Hyalangium ruber: one gene and its partner. The protein of the gene in region 2 interacts with the protein of the main gene of each other region in a pairwise test. Links are inferred from orthologs where the notes say so. Each region holds a gene or a part of one and is shown on either strand. Other genes may lie near its edges. The genes, in order: rho and yhbY.

Region 1 (8,316 bases), on a different replicon or contig from region 2:
GCTCCAACGGCCCGAACATCCTGCCGTGTGGCGAGAGCGCCATGTGCAGCATCGTCCCCGGAGACATCAACTCGCAGCGCTTCTTCCGCTCCCGCGCGCTGTGCGTGCAGGAGGGCAGCGCCTCGTGTGATCCGACGACCTCGGGCGCGCCCACCTGTGATGGCCAGGGGGCCCAGGGCATCATCAGCGGCTGCAGCGAGTACAAGCGCGTCATCCGCGCCTCGTGTACGCAGGCGGGCCTCTACTTCTCCAACACCGCCTGCTGCCAGGGCGAGCCGACGGATGGAGGCACTCCGGACGGGGGCACCTCCACTCCCGACGGCGGCACCTCCACGGACGGCGGACGCTGAGCTAGGTTGGCACGATGCCTTCGCGCTGGGACTACCTCTTCGAGACCAAGCCCATCCCCATGATGGACCACCTCCTGGAGGAGGTGGCGAAGCTGCTGGCGAAGGACCTGACCCAGTGGCCGCCGCCCATCCAGGAGATCGACCTGGACGTGGGCGGCACCTTCGCGCCGCTCTTCCTGGAGCCCACGCCCCGGCCGGGCCCGGCCGTCTACACCGAGGCGCTGCGGCTCTCGCGCTGGGAGCTGGCGCGCGAGTTCGACGCGTATGACGACTACATGCGCAACAAGCGCTACCTCGAGCGAGGGCTGGCGCCGACGGACCGGCTGACGCTGCTCTTTCTCAACCGCTGGTTGGTGGAGCAAATGTTGGGATTGGGCGAGGCCACCGAGGGCCGGGTGAAGCGGCCGCTGATGAGCCAGGTGCTCGACAAGGTGGAGGCGAAGCTGCGGTTGGTGCAGCCCCCGCCCTCCGGCCTCATCGTCTAAGGGGGGTAGAGGACTTGTGACGGGGGGGCGGCTCTGCCATAAGCCGCGCCATGTTGCAGCCCGCCGATATCACGCCTCCCGAGGAGCGCCGCAAGCGACTCATCATCCTCGCGTGCCTGTGGTTGGCCATCGCGGCGGTGCTCATCACCTTCCGCTCGGTGGTGATGCCCTTCGCGGGCGCGGCCCTCATCGCCTACCTCGTGCAGCCATTGGTGGCCCGCATCACCCGCCTCCGCGTAGGCGGCAGGCAAATCCCCCGGTGGGTGGCCATCCTGCTCATCTACGCCCTGTTCTTCGTGGGCGTGTACCTGTTCTTCATCGCGCTGGTGCCGCAGCTCTACCGCGAGCTGGCGCGCATCAGCCGTGACGCGCTGGCCTTCGCCAACTCGCTCACCCCGGAGTACCTCCAGTCGGTCGCCCAGCGCGCCGAGGCGTGGCTGAGCGGCTACGGCATCCCCATCGCGCTGTCCAACCGGGCGGTGGAGGGCGCCGACCCTTCGGCGAGCGGGCCGCACTTCAGCTTCGCGGTGGACCTGGCGCAGATGCTCAAGGACTCCGCGGCCCGGCTGGCGGTGCTGGTGCGCGAGAACCTGGGCAACATCGTCACCATCTCCCGCACCATCATCGGCGGCGTGGTCGCCGGCGTCTTCATGGTGTTCTTCATCCTGATGGTGGGCGCGTTCTTCTCCATCGACGCGCAGGGCATCCGCAGCTACTTCGGCACCCTCATCCCGCCCGAGTACGCCGCTGACGCGCGCGTGCTGGTGGATCGCATCGACCGCTCGCTGTCGGGTGTCGTCCGCGGCCAGGTGACCATCTGCCTGGTGAACGGGGTGCTCACGGGCATCGGCCTGCTGGTGTTCGGGGTGAAGTTCGCCTTCCTGCTGGCCACCATCGCCACGCTGCTGAGCCTCATCCCCATCTTTGGCAGCATCCTCAGCTCGGTGCCCATCGTCGTCATCGCGCTGGCGGACGGGTTCCAGAAGGCGTTTGCCATCCTGGTGTGGATCATCGGCATCCACGCGCTGGAGGCCTACTTCCTCAACCCGAAGATCATGGGCTCGGCGGCGCGCATCCACCCGGTCATCGTGGCCTTCAGCCTGATTGCCGGGGAGCGCCTCTTCGGGCTGGTGGGCGCGCTGTTCGCGGTGCCCATCGCCGCCGTCTTCGTGGCGTGCTTCGACTACGCGCGCCTCAAGGCCCAGCCGGCGCCGGTCATCGCTCCGCCGAACCCCTGAGACGTTCTACTGGCAGGCCGCGGCGCAGCGCGAGTCGCGGCACACGGCGATGCAGCGCCCGCAGTCGATGCTGTTGGGCGTGCAGGTCCCGTCACAGCGCACGTTGACACAGCTGGGCGCCTCGGAGACATGCGTGGGGTTGGTGGCCTCGCCGCAGCACCCGTTGGGGGCGCAGTCGCTGTCGCGGTAGCAGATCGCGTCGGAGAGCCCGATGGGGATCTCTCCGAGCTCTGGATCGATGGGCTCGCACCCCACTCCGAATCCCAAAACCACCCCCAAGGCGAGGGTGGCCAGTCGTCCGAAGCGGGTGCGGCGCATACAGGGCTCCTTGCTAGCGGTTCATCGACCCGAGGAACTCGGGGTTGGAAGCGGTGGGGCGCATGTGCTTGAGCACGAACTCCATCGCGTCGATCGGCGTGAAGGGGTGCAGCACCTGGCGCAGCGCGGTGATGCGGATGAGGTCCGACTGGCCCAGCAGCAGCTCTTCCTTGCGCGTGCCCGACTTGTTGATGTCGAGGCACGGGAAGATGCGCTTCTCGAAGAGCTTGCGGTCCAGGACGATTTCCGAGTTACCGGTGCCCTTGAACTCCTCGAAAATCACTTCGTCCATGCGGCTGCCGGTGTCGATGAGCGCGGTGCCGATGATGGTGAGGCTGCCACCCTCCTCGATGTTGCGCGCGGCGCCGAAGAAGCGCTTGGGCTTGTGCAGCGCGTTGGCGTCCACACCACCGGAGAGAATCTTGCCGGAGGCCGGCACCACCGTGTTGTAGGCGCGCGCCAGACGGGTGATGGAGTCCAGGAGGATGCAGACGTCGTACTTCTGCTCGACCAGGCGCTTGGCCTTGTCGATGACCATCTCCGCCACCTGAACGTGGCGCGTGGCCGGCTCGTCGAAGGTGGAGGACACCACCTCGCCGCGCACGCTGCGCTCCATGTCCGTCACCTCTTCCGGGCGCTCATCCACCAGCAGCACCATGAGGTAGACATCCGGGTGGTTCTTGGCAATGGCGTGGGCGATGTTCTGCAGCAGCACCGTCTTACCGGCCTTGGGAGGCGCCACGATGAGGCAGCGCTGGCCCATGCCGATGGGGCAGAACATGTCGATGATGCGGGTCGTCATCTCCGACCCCTCGTGCTCCAGCTTCAGCTTGCGCGTGGGGTAGAGCGGCGTGAGGTTGTCGAAGAGGATGCGCTCGCGCGCCGCCTCGGACAGCGGATCCACGAAGTTGACCCGGTCCACCTTCTGCAGCGCGAAGAAGCGCTCGCCCTCGCGGGGCTGGCGGATGGGGCCCGTCACCGTATCGCCGGGGCGCAGGTTGAAGCGGCGCACCTGCGAGGGGGACACGTAGATGTCGTCCGGGCTGGGCTGGTAGTCGCTGTCGGAGCTGCGCAGGAAGCCGAAGCCGTCGCTGAGCAGTTCCAGCACCCCTTCCGCGTGGACCTCGAAGCGCTTGTCGGCGATGCCCGACAGCAGCGCGAAGATGAGGTCCTGCTTCTTCAGACCCTGGTAGCCCTCGATGTTGAAGTCGTGGGCCATCTTCGACAGCTCGGTGATCTTCATCCGCTTCAGGTCATTGAGCTTGATGACCTGCATCGGGGCGCCATCGCGCGTCACCTCGGTGATGGAGGGCGTCTCGGCGGGCTCGGGAGCGGCGGGAGCGGCGGGGGGCTCGGCGGCGGCGACGGCGCGGGCCTCCTGGAACTCCTCGTCGCGCACGGGGCGCGGCATGGGCGTGAGCACGGGGCGAGGCGGCTCGGCGGCCTGCTCACCGGCGTCAGCGGCCTCGGCCTCGCCCTCGTCCGCGCGGCGGGTGCGGCGACGAGCGGGCTTCTCGGGCTCCTCCCGCTCGGGGGCGGCCTTGGCGGTGGTGGTGCGGCGGCGCTTGGGGCGCTCTTCGGCCTCGACCTCGATGTCCGGGGCCTTCTCTTTGGTTGAACGGGCTTTGCGCATGATGGGGGTGATTGCGTTGCTGGGGCGCCCGTGGACCGAGCGCGCGTCTGTTGTCGGGAGATTTCGCGGGGTGCCGGAGAGCACCGCCCAGGCGACACACTGGCCGACCCGCCCAAGTCCCCTCACGGGACCGTGGCAGAGCCGAAGGGGTGGTTGGGAAGAAAGGGCACCAGGGGAACCCTGACGCCTTGAACCGCCGGGCAGGTTATTGACGACCCCCAGGGCTGTCAAGGCATCGCTGCCTTGCCTGCCCACTGAAACTGTCGCCCGGCAGGCCCTTCTCAAGAGGTAGGAACCGCGCCGGCCACCCGTTCCTTCCCGACAACGGGCCCATTTCCCGAATCCGCTCCCCTTCCGCCGATGGGTCGAAGTTGGAGGACTACTTCATGGGTAGGGCGTCTCCGTGATAGAGAAGTCGCCACCACGGAGCCGGGTGTGCAGATGGCAGCGACTCTTCTCTCCAACCTCCAGCGTCCTGCCTCTCAGCGCCCCCGGGCGCTCGCCTCGCGTTTCACCTCGCTACGCCCGGCTTGCGGAGAGTCGGGGAAGGTCGCCATCCTCGCGTCCGATCGGACCGGGGACATCCCCTTCCCCTCCCCCGGCGAGGCTCCATCCGTGGATTTGAAGACCGCCGAGAAACGCGCCCGCGAGCTCCGTCAGGAGCTGGCTCACCACAACTATCGCTACTACGTCCTCGACTCGCCGGAGGTGAGCGACGCGCAGTACGACCGGCTGATGCGCGAGCTGCAGGAGCTCGAGGCGAAGCACCCCCAGCTGGCCACTCCCGACTCGCCCACCCAGCGCGTGGGCGGCGAGGCCGCCGAGAAGTTCGAGAAGGTCGTCCACCGGGCGCCCATGCTCTCGCTGGCCAACGTCTTCAATGACGAGGAGTTCTCCGACTTCGACGAGCGCATCCGCAAGCTGGCTGGCGTCTCCGAGGTCACCTACGTCTGCGAGCCCAAGCTCGACGGCCTGGCCATCACCCTGCGCTACGAGCAGGGCAAGTTCCTCCAGGGCGCCACGCGTGGCGATGGCACCACGGGCGAGGACGTGACGGGCAACCTGCGCACCGTGCGCAGCCTGCCGCTGGAGCTCTTGCCCCAGGACGGCGTGAAGGTGCCTCCCGTGCTCGAGGTGCGCGGCGAGGTCTTCATCCGCAAGGAGGACTTCAAGAAGCTCAATGAGAAGCGCGAGGAGGAGGGCGAGCCGCTCTTCGCCAACCCGCGCAACGCGGCGGCCGGCAGCCTGCGCCAGCTCGATCCGAAGATGACCGCGAGCCGCCCGCTCTCCATCTACCTCTACGAGTACGTGGCCACCGAGGGCCTGCCCGCCTTCAAGACGCACACCGAGAAGCTCGAGTACCTCAAGAAGCTCGGGCTGCCCGTCAACCGCCACGAGCATGCCAAGGGCCTGGACGGCGTACGCAAGCAGTACGAGGCCTCGCAGAAGGGCCGCCACGCCCTGCCCTTCGAAGTCGACGGCATGGTGGTGAAGGTGGACGACGAGGACCTGCGCCTGCGGCTCGGTCAGGTCTCCAAGAGCCCCCGCTGGGCGGTGGCCTACAAGTTCCCGCCCGAGGAGGAGTCCACCCGGGTGGATGCCATCGAGGTGCAGGTGGGCCGCACGGGCGCCCTGACTCCCGTGGCCCACCTCAAGCCGGTGAAGGTCGGCGGCGTCACCGTGTCGCGCGCCACCCTGCACAACGAGGACGAGCTGCGCCGCAAGGACGTGCGCCAGGGCGACACCGTCTTCGTCCGCCGCGCGGGCGACGTCATCCCGGAAATCGTCTCGGTGGTGCTCTCCAAGCGCCCGGCGGACTCCAAGCCCTACGAATTCCCCAAGAACTGCCCGGTGTGCGGCGCCCAGACGGCCAAGGACGAGGAGGGCGCCATCATCCGCTGCACCAGCGCCTCGTGTCCCGCGCAGCTCGTGGAGAAGATCCGCCACTTCGCCTCGCGCACCGCCATGGACGTCGACGGGGTGGGCGACAAGCTGGCCTCGGCGCTGGTCTCCAGCGGGCTGGTGAAGACGTTCGCGGACCTGTACGCGCTCGACAAGACGAAGCTCATGAGCCTGGAGCGCATGGGCGAGAAGAGCGCCGAGAACCTGCTGGCCGCCATCGAGCGCTCCAAGCAGACCACGCAGCGCCGCTTCCTCTACGCGCTGGGCATCCGGCACGTGGGCGAAGCGACGGCCAAGGCCCTGGCCGAGGCCTTCCCGGACGTGCGGCAGCTCTACACGGCCGACCAGGACTCCGTCACCCGCGTCAAGGACGTGGGCCCCACCATGGCCCAGGTCATCTACGCCTTCTTCCAGGAGCCGCAGAACCGCGCCGCCATCGACGCGCTGCTCTCCGCCGGCGTCACCCCCGCCCCTCCCCAGGTGGCCACGGGCGGCCCCTTCGCGGGCAAGACGGTGGTGCTCACCGGCGGCATGTCCGGCATGAGCCGCGAGCAGGCCAAGGAGGAAATCGAACGGCGGGGCGGCAAGGTGGCGGGAAGTGTCTCGCGCAAGACCGATTTCGTGGTGGCGGGCGAGGACGCAGGTAGCAAGCTGAAGAAGGCTCAGGAACTCGGGGTAAGGATCCTCGACGAGCAGGCCTTCCTGTCACTGCTCAAGGGCGAGGCCCGGAGCTGAGAGTCGAGGAGGCGGGCACAATGGGCATCCAGCGCGTGAGCCTGCGGATACGGGGCAAGGTGCAGGGCGTCTTCTTCCGGGAGAGCACCCGCGTCGAGGCCGCCCGACTGGGCCTCACCGGCTGGGTGCGCAACCGCGACGACGGCTCCGTGGAGGCCGTGGCCGAGGGCGAGCCCGCCGCGCTCGAGGACTTCATCCGCTGGTGCCACCGGGGCCCCGTTTCCGCGCGCGTGACGGACGTCGAGCGCGCGGACAGCGAGCCCACCGGAGAGTTCCGCACCTTCACCGTGGAGCGCACGTCATGACGCCGTACACGATGGCCTCCCTGCCCGCGATGCTCGGCATCCGGGCCGGTCACAAGGTCTCCGTCATCAACCCCCCGCGCGGCTTCGTCCAGCGCCTCAACCCGCTGCCCGAGGGCGTGGAGTTCCTCATCACCGCCCAGTCCGGGTTGGACGTCATCCTCTTCTTCACCTCGGATGCGCACGAGCTCGTCCAGCGCCTGCCTGCCCTCTCGCGCGCCATGGCGCTCACCGGCGGCATCTGGGTGTGCTGGCCCAGCGGCGAGGGCATCAAGAGCTCGCTGTCCGAGGACTTCATCCGCCAGGCCGCGCTCGACATCGGCATGGTGGACAACAAGATCTGCCTCATCGACCCGACGTGGACCGGGCTGCGGCTGGTGCGCCGGCCGCGCGGCCGCCTGGACAAGCCCGAGTCGCGCAAGCAAGCCCCTACCGCCCAGGCCTGAAACCAGGAAAGCGGGGGGCAATCTCTGACGTTGGGACAACATTCGCTACTTCTCGCCTTTACATGCCCGTTAAAGGCGTGAAAAACTCCATGTGTTTCTGGGCAGTTGTATGACGCCCCGCGTTGGTGGGTCGTCATGTCCAGGTGACTTTTTGAGACGGGTTGCGTTCCCAGGCTCCCCTGGGCGTGCCGGTTGCACCGAGTCTCCTTTCACCCCCCCAAGGCGCCCGCGGATGGGCTCCGACCGGGTGTGGAATGAAGGAGCGGGCGGCCCGCGCGAGTGGGGGAACCTTGAACGCTGTCGGTTAAAGGCCTCGCCCGGCACGGTGCCGGTGGTCGCGAGGCGTCATGAACTCGGAGGAGCAGGCGGTGCCCTCAACCCCCACCCGCGAGACGCGAGCCAGAGTCTGGTCCGCCCATGCGGGAGGGTCCTGGGTCCCCTCTCCCCTCGCAGCGCGCGTGGAAGCGCGAGGCCTCGTCGCCTCCCGTCCGGTGGGGCACGCCCGTCCGCGCGCGCGTCCAGGATTCGCCCATGGGCAGCATCCTTGTCATCAACTCCGCGGGTCGAGAGACCCGAGTCGCCCTCGTCGAGGGTGGGCACATCGCGGAGTTCTATCTCGAGCGTAAGAAGGACAAAGGCGTCGTCGGTAACATCTACAAGGGCCGCGTCGTCCGGGTGCTCCCGGGCATGCAGGCGGCCTTCGTGGACATCGGGCTCGAAAAGGCCGCTTTCCTTTATGTCAGCGACGTCGTCTACGACCCGGACTTCGCGCGCGCCCAGTTCGAGCTGACCGAGGGCGAGCACGAGGACTTCCCGGACGTCCCCTCCGAAACGGAGGCCGAGGCCGCCGAGGCCGCGGCGGGTGACGGTCCGGTCGCCGCCGCCGAAGTCGAGCTGGAAGTGCAGG
Region 2 (8,143 bases):
CGCTCCAGCGCGTCCATCCAACACGTAGGCGTGGAGGCCAGGGCCCGGAAGCGGGGAGCGGACGCCGCCTCCGGGAAGAGCTCGCCCACGAACCCGTACCCGCTCCGGGTCTGTTCGAGGAGCAACCCGAGCAGCCGGGCGCAGAGCTGCCGCACGTCACCTCCCCGATGGAACTCCGTCTGGAGCTCCATCGCGGCCCACACCCCGGAGTCGCGGGCTGGAGGCTCCTCCGACGTCACACGCATGCCCCCTTGCCCTGGGGCGCGCTCTTCTTGAGAGAGTGGAGCCAGGCCTTTGGGTGGGGACATCAGGACCTCTGAGGTAGGGAGCCATCATACTCGGACTCGGGGTGGGATGGCTGCCCTGGTTGCTGGGCGAGGGGCGGAGCCCTCCTGCGTGGCGCTCCGGCCCGTGTTAGGAGGGGGCCGGCGGCATGAGCGAGAAGAGCGCGGAAATCCCTACCTCGGGCGAGGCGGCCGAGGGCTACGTCGACATCGAGTACGTCGTGGAGCCCAACTACGCCGGCTGGCGCTTGGACCGCTACCTCAACGAGAAGATCCGCCGCCTGTCCCTCGCGCGCATCCGGGGCATCATCCAGCGGGGCCTCATCTGTGAGCACCGCCTCACGCCCTCCACGCTGGTCTACCCGGGGCTCATCTTCAGCATCCGCCGCCGCGCCAGCGACGAGCCGGACACGCCGACCGAGCTGCCGATCGCCTTCCAGGACGACTGGCTCCTCGTGCTCGACAAGCCCGCGGGCCTGCCCATCCACCCCAGCGCCCGCTACCAGACGGGCACGTTGACGACCTTGCTGCGGGAGCGCTTTGGCGAGCACTTCGCCGAGCCCGCCCACCGCCTGGACCGCGAGACGAGCGGGCTCGTCGTCTGTGGGCGCACCACCGAGTCGTGCCGCGTGCTGGGGCGTCTCTTCGTCTCTCGCGACGTCCATAAGGAGTATCTCGCCATCTGCGAGGGCCACCCGCCCGAGGACACCTTCTTCGTGGACGCGCCCATCGCCGAGGGCACCGCGCTCATCCGCATCGCCGTGCGCATCGACGCCGTGCAGGGCAAGGAGAGTCGCACCCGCTTCCAGGTGCTCCAGCGCTTCACCCGCGACGGGGAGCCCTTCGCCCTGCTGCGCTGCTATCCGGAGACGGGTCGCCAGCACCAGATCCGCATTCACCTGCACGCGGCGGGCTTTCCCCTCGTGGGGGACAAGATGTACGGCCCCGATCCGGGCTACTTCGACCGTTTCAGCAAGCACTGCCTGGAGCCCGAGGCCTGGGTGCGCCTGCGCCTGCCCCGCCACGCGCTCCACGCCGCCCATCTCTCCTTTCCCCATCCGGGGACCGGGGAGCGGGTGACGTTCGACTCACCGCTGCCGGGGGACCTGGTCGACTTCATGGAGGGCAGGAACGGCGAGAAAACTCAGGGGTAGAAAAAAGGCCCGCAACCTTTTCGCGGGGCCTGGGTTCATGCAGGCGAACCCTTTTTCCACTCTCGGGAGTCACCCATGCGCCGCACCCTCCTCATCGCCGCCGCCGCCTTCTGCCTCGGAGGCTTCGCCACCCAGGCCTATGCCGACCGTCAGCCTCGCATGAAGGATGCCCTGGTCCACCTGCAGTCCGCGCTCGACTCCCTGGAGAAGGCTGCCTCCGATAAGGGGGGGCACCGCGTGAAGGCCATCCAGAGCACCAAGGACGCCATCGATGAGGTGAAGAAGGGCATCGCCTTCGACAACAAGCACTGAGCAGCGCTCACCCCGCCCCCTCTCCGCACGGGAGAGGGGAGGGCGGCTTCCATGCACGTGCGCTCAGGCCGTGAGCTGCTTGCCCGCGGGCATCGTCGGGCCCGTGGCCACCGCCGCCTCGGCGTTATTCGGCTCGGCGCTCGCCGCGGTTGCTGCCTTGGCGTTGGCCGCAGCCGCCGCCTCGCTCAGCTCTCCGGCCAGGTACTTTCCGGAGAAGCACGCCGTGCAGAAGGTGTTGCGCTCCTTGTCGCCCACCGCCGCGCCCAGCCCCTCCAGCGAGAGGTAGCCCAGGGTGTCCGCCGTCACGTAGCGGGCGATCTCCTCCGTCGAGTGGTTGGAGGCGATCAGCTCCTGCCGGCTCGGCGTGTCGATGCCGTAGTAGCAGGGCCAGCTCGTCGGCGGAGACGAGATGCGCAGGTGGACCTCCACCGCCCCGGCCGCCTTCAGCATCTTGACGATCTTCCGGCTCGTGGTGCCGCGCACGATCGAGTCGTCCACCACCACCACGCGCTTGCCCTTGAGCACCTGCCGCACCGCCGACAGCTTCAGCTTCACGCCGAAGTGACGGATCGACTGCTGCGGCTCGATGAACGTGCGCCCCACGTAGTGGCTGCGGATGAGCCCCACGTCATACGGGATCCCGCTCACCTGCGAGAAGCCGATCGCCGCCGGCACTCCCGAGTCCGGCACGGCGATGACCAGGTCCGCTCCCGGCGCGGGCTGCTCGCGCGCCAGCTGTCGCCCCAGCTCCTTGCGCGTCTCGTACACGCTCGTGCCGAACAGCACCGAGTCCGGCTTGGCGAAGTACACGTGCTCGAAGATGCAGCGCCCCAGCCGCGTCGGCACGAAGGGCTGGCTGGTGCGCATGCCCTGCGCGTCGATGACGACCATCTCGCCGGCCTCGAGCTCGCGGATGTACTCCGCCTCGATGAGGTCCAACGCCGTCGTCTCGCTGGCCAGCACGTAGCTGTTGCGCAGCCGCCCCAGCACCAGCGGCCGGAAGCCGTACGGGTCTCTCACCGCCACCAGCTGCCCCTGCGTGAGGAACAGCAGGCTGTAGGCCCCCTTCACCTTGCTCAGCGCCTCGATGACCTTCTTCTCGAAGGTGGGCTGCCGCGAGCGGGCGATGAGGTGGATGACGACCTCGGTGTCCGAGTCCGACTGGAAGATGGCTCCGTCGGCCTCCAGCGACGTCCGCAGCTCCTTGGCGTTCACCAGGTTGCCGTTGTGCGCCACGGCCATCTGCCCGCCCGCGTACTCCACCGACAGCGGCTGGGCGTTCTTGAGCTGGCTGACGCCCGCCGTGGAGTAGCGCACGTGGCCGATCGAGGCGTTGCCTGGCAGCTTCTCCAGCGTCGGCGCGCCGAAGATGTCCGCCACCAGCCCCATCTGCCGATGCGAGCGCAGCTGGCGCCCGTCAGACGCGACGATGCCGGCCGACTCCTGCCCGCGGTGCTGCAGCGCGTGCAGACCCAGGTACGTGAGGTTCGAGGCCTCGGGATGTCCGATGATTCCGAAGATGCCGCACATGGTGGCGCCTTATCCCCTTTTCGAGCGCACAGCGGAACAGGAACCCTCTCCCTTCTGCTGGGTATTCCACCCACCCCAGGTCGGAGCGTGTGGGCGGGCGGGCAGGGGAGGGCCCGCGTGGTGGCTGTGCGATAGCCAGCCCCCGGAAAACCTGAACGGTTAGGCTTCCGCCCCGCATGGCCTCGAGACGCCGCCTCCTGCGCTCCCTGCTGCCCTTCGCGCTGCTCACTGCGGGCGCGGCGTATGCCATCGCCTCGTGGAACTGGTGCGGGCGGTGGGAGACCCGCCCTCCAGCGCTCATGCTCAACACCCGCGCCGAGGGGGCCTTGAAGGTCGGGGCTGCTCGGGTGCCGCTGCAGCCGCCTTTTCCCGTCGTCGTCGCCGGCTACCCGCCTCCGCGTCCCGAGGCCTCCCAGGCCGCGCCGGCTCCCCACGCCCGCGCCGTCGTGGTGCAGGTGGGCGAGGTGCGCGTGGGCCTCGTCTCCCTGGAGCTGCTGTCGGTGACGGCGAACCTGGTGGAGCCCCTCCGCCTGCGAGGCGCGGAGCTGGGCATCAACGACGTGCTGGTGTTCGCCACGCACACGCACTCGTCCTTGGGTGGCTATGACTCGCGGCTGGTGGCCCAGATCGCGGGCACCGGGCGCTACCGGGACGACTCCCTGAGCGCGGTCAGCTCCGCGGCCCTGGAGGCGCTCAGGCAGGCCGCCGCCACGCTCACGGACGCGACATTGGAGGTGGGCGAGGCGCGTGAGCCGGGCTTCGTCTACTCGCGCTCGGGTGGCGAGCCTCCGGATGGCGTGCTCACCCGGGTCGTCTTCCGGGGGGCGTCGGGGCCTGTCGCCGAGCTGCTCCTGCTCGCCGCGCACCCCACCCTGGTACCCCGCCAGCATGCCTCCGTGGACCCGGACTATCCGGGTCGCCTCAGCGAACTTCGCGAGGCCGGGGGCGGGGTGGTGCTCGTGCTCCAGGGGGCCGTGGGCAACGCCTCCGTGGCCTTCAATGAGGGACAGGGCGTGGAGCGCGCGGCGGCCTTCGCCCAGGCGCTCTCGGGGTTGGTGGACAAGGCCGTGCCCTCGGCCGTTCCGGGGCCGACGCGGCTGGCGCTGGCGCGCGCGGAGGTGGCGCTGCCTCGGCCGGACTCCTCCCGGCTGGTGCCCGCCCTCACCCGGGCCGCTGGGGACAACTTCCTGTGCCACTCCTCCGCCCGGGTGGCCGCGGTGAATGCACTCGCGCTGGGGCCCCTGGAGCTGCTCACGCTCCCCGGTGAGCCCACCATGGGAGCGGGCCAGGTGCTGCTCCAGCGCACCGGCGCCACGCGCGTGCTGGGGCTCTCCGGAGACTACATCGGCTATGTGGACACGCCCGAGCAGGTGGCTCAGAAGGCCGGCGAGTCCAAGCGTCAGTACTTCGGCCCCACGCTCCTCGAGCGCCTGGGCGCCGCGGCCCAGAGCGCTTCCGAGGCCGCGGGCTTCACCCGCGAGCCGTAGGGCTCACAGGTCGTCGAACTCCGAGTCCTCCTTGCGCTTCTTGAAGAGCAGCGCCGTGCGCCCCAGCAGCTGCACCAGCTCCGAGCCGGTGCCCTGTGCCATGCGCTCGGCGGCCTCGTGCCGCGTCTCCGGGCCCTCGTTGATCTTCACCTTGATGAGCTCGTGGTCGTTCAGCGCCTGCGTCAGGGCGCTCAGCACGCCCTCGGTGACGCCGGACTGACCTACGAGAACCACGGGCTCCAGGTGGTGCCCCTTCGCGCGCAGGGCGCGGCGCTGCTTGCCGGTGAGCGGCACGTCGTCTCCTTCAGTGGCGTGAGGCGCACTCCAGCGCCTCATGCGGGGGCGCACCCTACTTCTTCTGGGCCGCCATGCGCACTTCTCGCTGCGCATCGATGTGATCTGGCTGAAGCTCCACGGTGCGCTTGAAGTGCTTGAGGGCCCCGGTGGCGTCCCCCAGCGTCTTGGCCATGAGGCCCATGAAGTAGTGCGCCGGAGCGCAGCGCTCGTTCTTCTTGATGGCCTGCTGGAGCTCTCGGAACACCTCGGGCTGGATGGCCTTCTTGTCCGGCGCCGCGCAGAAGCGGGCGTAGGCGCGCCAGGCGTGGAACTCGGCCTCCGCCCCGTTGAGCTGGATGGCCTCGTCGAAGATGGCCACCGCCTCGGCGTACTTGCGCGCCTTCATGAAGATGGTGCCCTTCTTGAAGCGCTCCTCCGCCTGGAGGATGGCCACCACGTCCACCTCTTCCTGACCCTCCGCGCCCCCCTTGAGCGTTTCGATGTAATCGGCCCGGCTCTTGTCGTCCGTGAGCGTGCGGTAGGCATCGCCGATGTAGCCGAAGATCTCCGCCTTGAGCTTCTCCAGCTCCGGCGGCGCGTTGGGTGGCAGTGTGTCCGGGTGGTACAGCCGGGCCAGCTTGAAGTAGGCGCCCTTCACCGCGCCCGCGTCCGTCTGCTGCGGGAGGCCCAGCCGATCGAAGTGGTTCTGGCCCTTCAGGGTGGCCGCCGTCTGCCGCAGGGTGGGGAGGTCGTCCGGCCCTGCTGCGCTGGCGGGAGCCGCGGAGGCTGCCGGAGCGCTCGGCTGCGGTGCGGCGGGCTTCGGGGCCGTGGGCGCGGCCGGAGCGGGCGCTGCTCCGGGAGCCGCCGGCTTGAGCACGGGCGCGGCGGGCTTCGCGGGGCTAGCGGCGGGGGCGGGGTTCGGAGCCGCCGCGGGCCGGGTGGGTGCGGTGGGAGCGGCGGCTGCGGCGGGCGCTGGGTTGGGAGCCGCGGGCCGGGCGGCGGCTGGGGCCGCTGCGGGCGCAGGAGCGGCGGGCCTGGGAGCAGCGGCCGGGGCGGCAGCGGGTGCCGGGTTGGGCGCGGCGGGCCTGGGGGCAGCGGCGGCCGGGGCGGCAGCAGGCGCCGGGTTGGGAGCGGCGGGCCTGGGAGCAGCAGCGGCGGCCGGAGGCGGATTCGGGGCAGCGGCGGCAGGCGGGGGTGGTGCCGCGCGCTGGGCGACGGCCGCGAAGGAGACTCCTTCCAGCTCCTTCAGCAGGAACGCCAGGCGCAGGATGTGGTCGGTGTCCTGGGGGAAGTCCGTGAGGAGCTGCGCGATGGAGCGCACGCCGTCGATGACGGTGAGCACGCGCACCTCATGCGGGGTGAGGCGCAGGTCGCTCGCGGCCACCATGCCACCTGCCTTCATGATGGGCAGGTTGAGCACGGGCTGCAGGCGCCGCTTGAGGTCCGGAGAGGCGATGCGGCGGACCTGGTCGCTCAGCACGGCCCAGCGGTTGCCCAGCGGCATCGCCTTGGCGGCGGGCAGGTCCTTCGCCTCGTAGGTGAAGGTGCCGGACTCGGCGCGCAGGCCCTTGTGGAGGAGGGAGAGGGCGCGCTGGGAGAGGTGATTGAAGGCGCTGGCGGGCTGGAGCAGCCCCATGCCGAAGAGGGCGGCGAGCAGATCGCCTCCGAAGCGCGCGCGGGCGCCCTCGGCCTGCTGGAGCTGCTCGGCGGAGAGCAGCTTCGCCTGGGTGAGCACCGTGCCGAGCGCGTCCTCGGGGTGCGAGGAGTCGACGAACTCGGGGCTGCCCTTGCGGAAGTGGATCTGGATGGCGCGGTCGGCGAGCCTCAGGGTGAGCAGGCCCGTGTGCGTGCCCGCGGAGATGCGGCCGTAGAGCTGGATGGGCGAGCTCTGTTCGAGCGAGCCCTGCGCGGGCGGCGGCGCCAGGGACTCCGGAGTAGCGACAGGAGGGGGCGTCGCGGCGGGGGAAGTGGCGGCAGCGGGCCCCACCGTGGGCACTGGTCCCGAGGGGCGTGCCGGCGAGGCGGCTCCAGGCCCCACTGCGGCGTGAGCGCCCGAAGGCGCCACGCCTGGGGCAGGCCTGGGCGCGGTACCGGCGGTTGGGGCTCCGGGGGCGGCGGGTGCGCCCGGAGCTACACCGGCGGGCCCGGGCGGACGCTGCGCCGCGCCCGGAGGCGCGACGGGACGGAAGCTACCGGAGGGGTTGCTCGGCATGGCGCCCGGGGGCACCCCGGCGGGGCGGGCTCCGGGGGCTCCTGCTGGGGCGCCGGCCTGGGGAACAGCGCCGGGGACGACGGGCCTGGGGGCGCCGGCTTGAGGAACGGTGCCGGGCGCGGGTCGGGGCGCGTTGGCCTGAGCCACGGCTCCCGGGCCCGCCATGGGCGCTGCCCCTGGGGTTGCCGTGACTGGAGGCGCGGCGGCGGCGGTCGGCCGCCCCATCTCCGGGGGAAGCTCCGCCCTGGCCACGGGGACGGTTGCACCCGGGGCCACGACGTCCCCCCACATCTCGCGGGGGAACGCGTCACGCAGATGCGGAAACCGCCCCGGGAAGGCGAACTGAAGCCCATCCTCGGACACCTGCAGCCGACCCTGGATGACGCCGTTGTCGATCAACAGCTCGATGGTCGCCAGGGTCAGCGGGCCCCACACAACGCCCTTGTCGTTGCGGACGAAGTACTGCCGGACTTCTCCCTCCGCCATGCGCGGTCTCGCTCCTTGGGTGTCACCCTAGCGCCATCGGCGCATTCAACCAAACAGCCATGCAGGCCCGTTGCTTCAGGGCTGGGCCCCTTCCATCGCCGCCAGGCCGATGAGGGCCATGCAGGAGTCCTCACCCTGGAGGGTGGTGGGAGGGTCGAAGCAATGGACTTCACTGTCGAATACCTTGCACACCCCCTTGGGCGTCGAGGCGCAGGCGGATCGGGAGTAGGCCGTCGCGCACGCGTAGCCACAGGCCGCGGTGCCGTCATTGGAGCGGCACTGGGGGGCGGGCAGGTTGCGCCCGAAGGCGCAGACGGCCCCCGGAGAGGGGTCGAAGCAGGTGACGCGCCCGCCCTCCGCCTTGCAGATGCCGAAAGGGGTGGCGGCGCACTTCACGCCCTC

The links.
Region 1: the proteins of yhbY (region 2) and rho interact in binary tests that used the Escherichia coli proteins (3 or more experiments, as listed by UniProt). The link is inferred for Hyalangium ruber from one-to-one orthologs.

Annotation. Positions count from the first base shown.
Region 1 is NZ_JAXIVS010000006.1:344,151-352,466, reverse strand. The notes cover bases 1,715-4,578. They hold rho (transcription termination factor Rho), read right to left. Parts: upstream 4,025-4,578; coding sequence 2,405-4,024; downstream 1,715-2,404. Other genes in these bases: SYV04_RS19555 (hypothetical protein), read right to left, coding at 2,080-2,391; SYV04_RS19560 (AI-2E family transporter), read left to right, coding at 1,715-2,073. Also shown: SYV04_RS19570 (hypothetical protein), read left to right, coding at 1-350; SYV04_RS19565 (hypothetical protein), read left to right, coding at 365-835; more of SYV04_RS19560, read left to right, coding at 886-1,714; NAD-dependent DNA ligase LigA, read left to right, coding at 4,646-6,661; SYV04_RS19540 (acylphosphatase), read left to right, coding at 6,682-6,966; SYV04_RS19535 (DUF3052 family protein), read left to right, coding at 6,963-7,409; SYV04_RS19530 (Rne/Rng family ribonuclease), read left to right, coding at 7,941-8,316. UniProt on the Escherichia coli protein: Facilitates transcription termination by a mechanism that involves Rho binding to the nascent RNA, activation of Rho's RNA-dependent ATPase activity, and release of the mRNA from the DNA template.
Region 2 is NZ_JAXIVS010000003.1:437,619-445,761, reverse strand. The notes cover bases 3,417-6,107. They hold yhbY (ribosome assembly RNA-binding protein YhbY), read right to left. Parts: upstream 5,062-6,107; coding sequence 4,771-5,061; downstream 3,417-4,770. Other genes in these bases: SYV04_RS10735 (J domain-containing protein), read right to left, coding at 5,117-6,107; SYV04_RS10745 (hypothetical protein), read left to right, coding at 3,457-4,767. In the rest of the region: SYV04_RS10765 (PAS domain-containing sensor histidine kinase), read right to left, coding at 1-245; SYV04_RS10760 (RluA family pseudouridine synthase), read left to right, coding at 434-1,438; SYV04_RS10755 (hypothetical protein), read left to right, coding at 1,514-1,750; purF (amidophosphoribosyltransferase), read right to left, coding at 1,814-3,280; more of SYV04_RS10735, read right to left, coding at 6,108-7,741; SYV04_RS10730 (hypothetical protein), read right to left, coding at 7,817-8,143.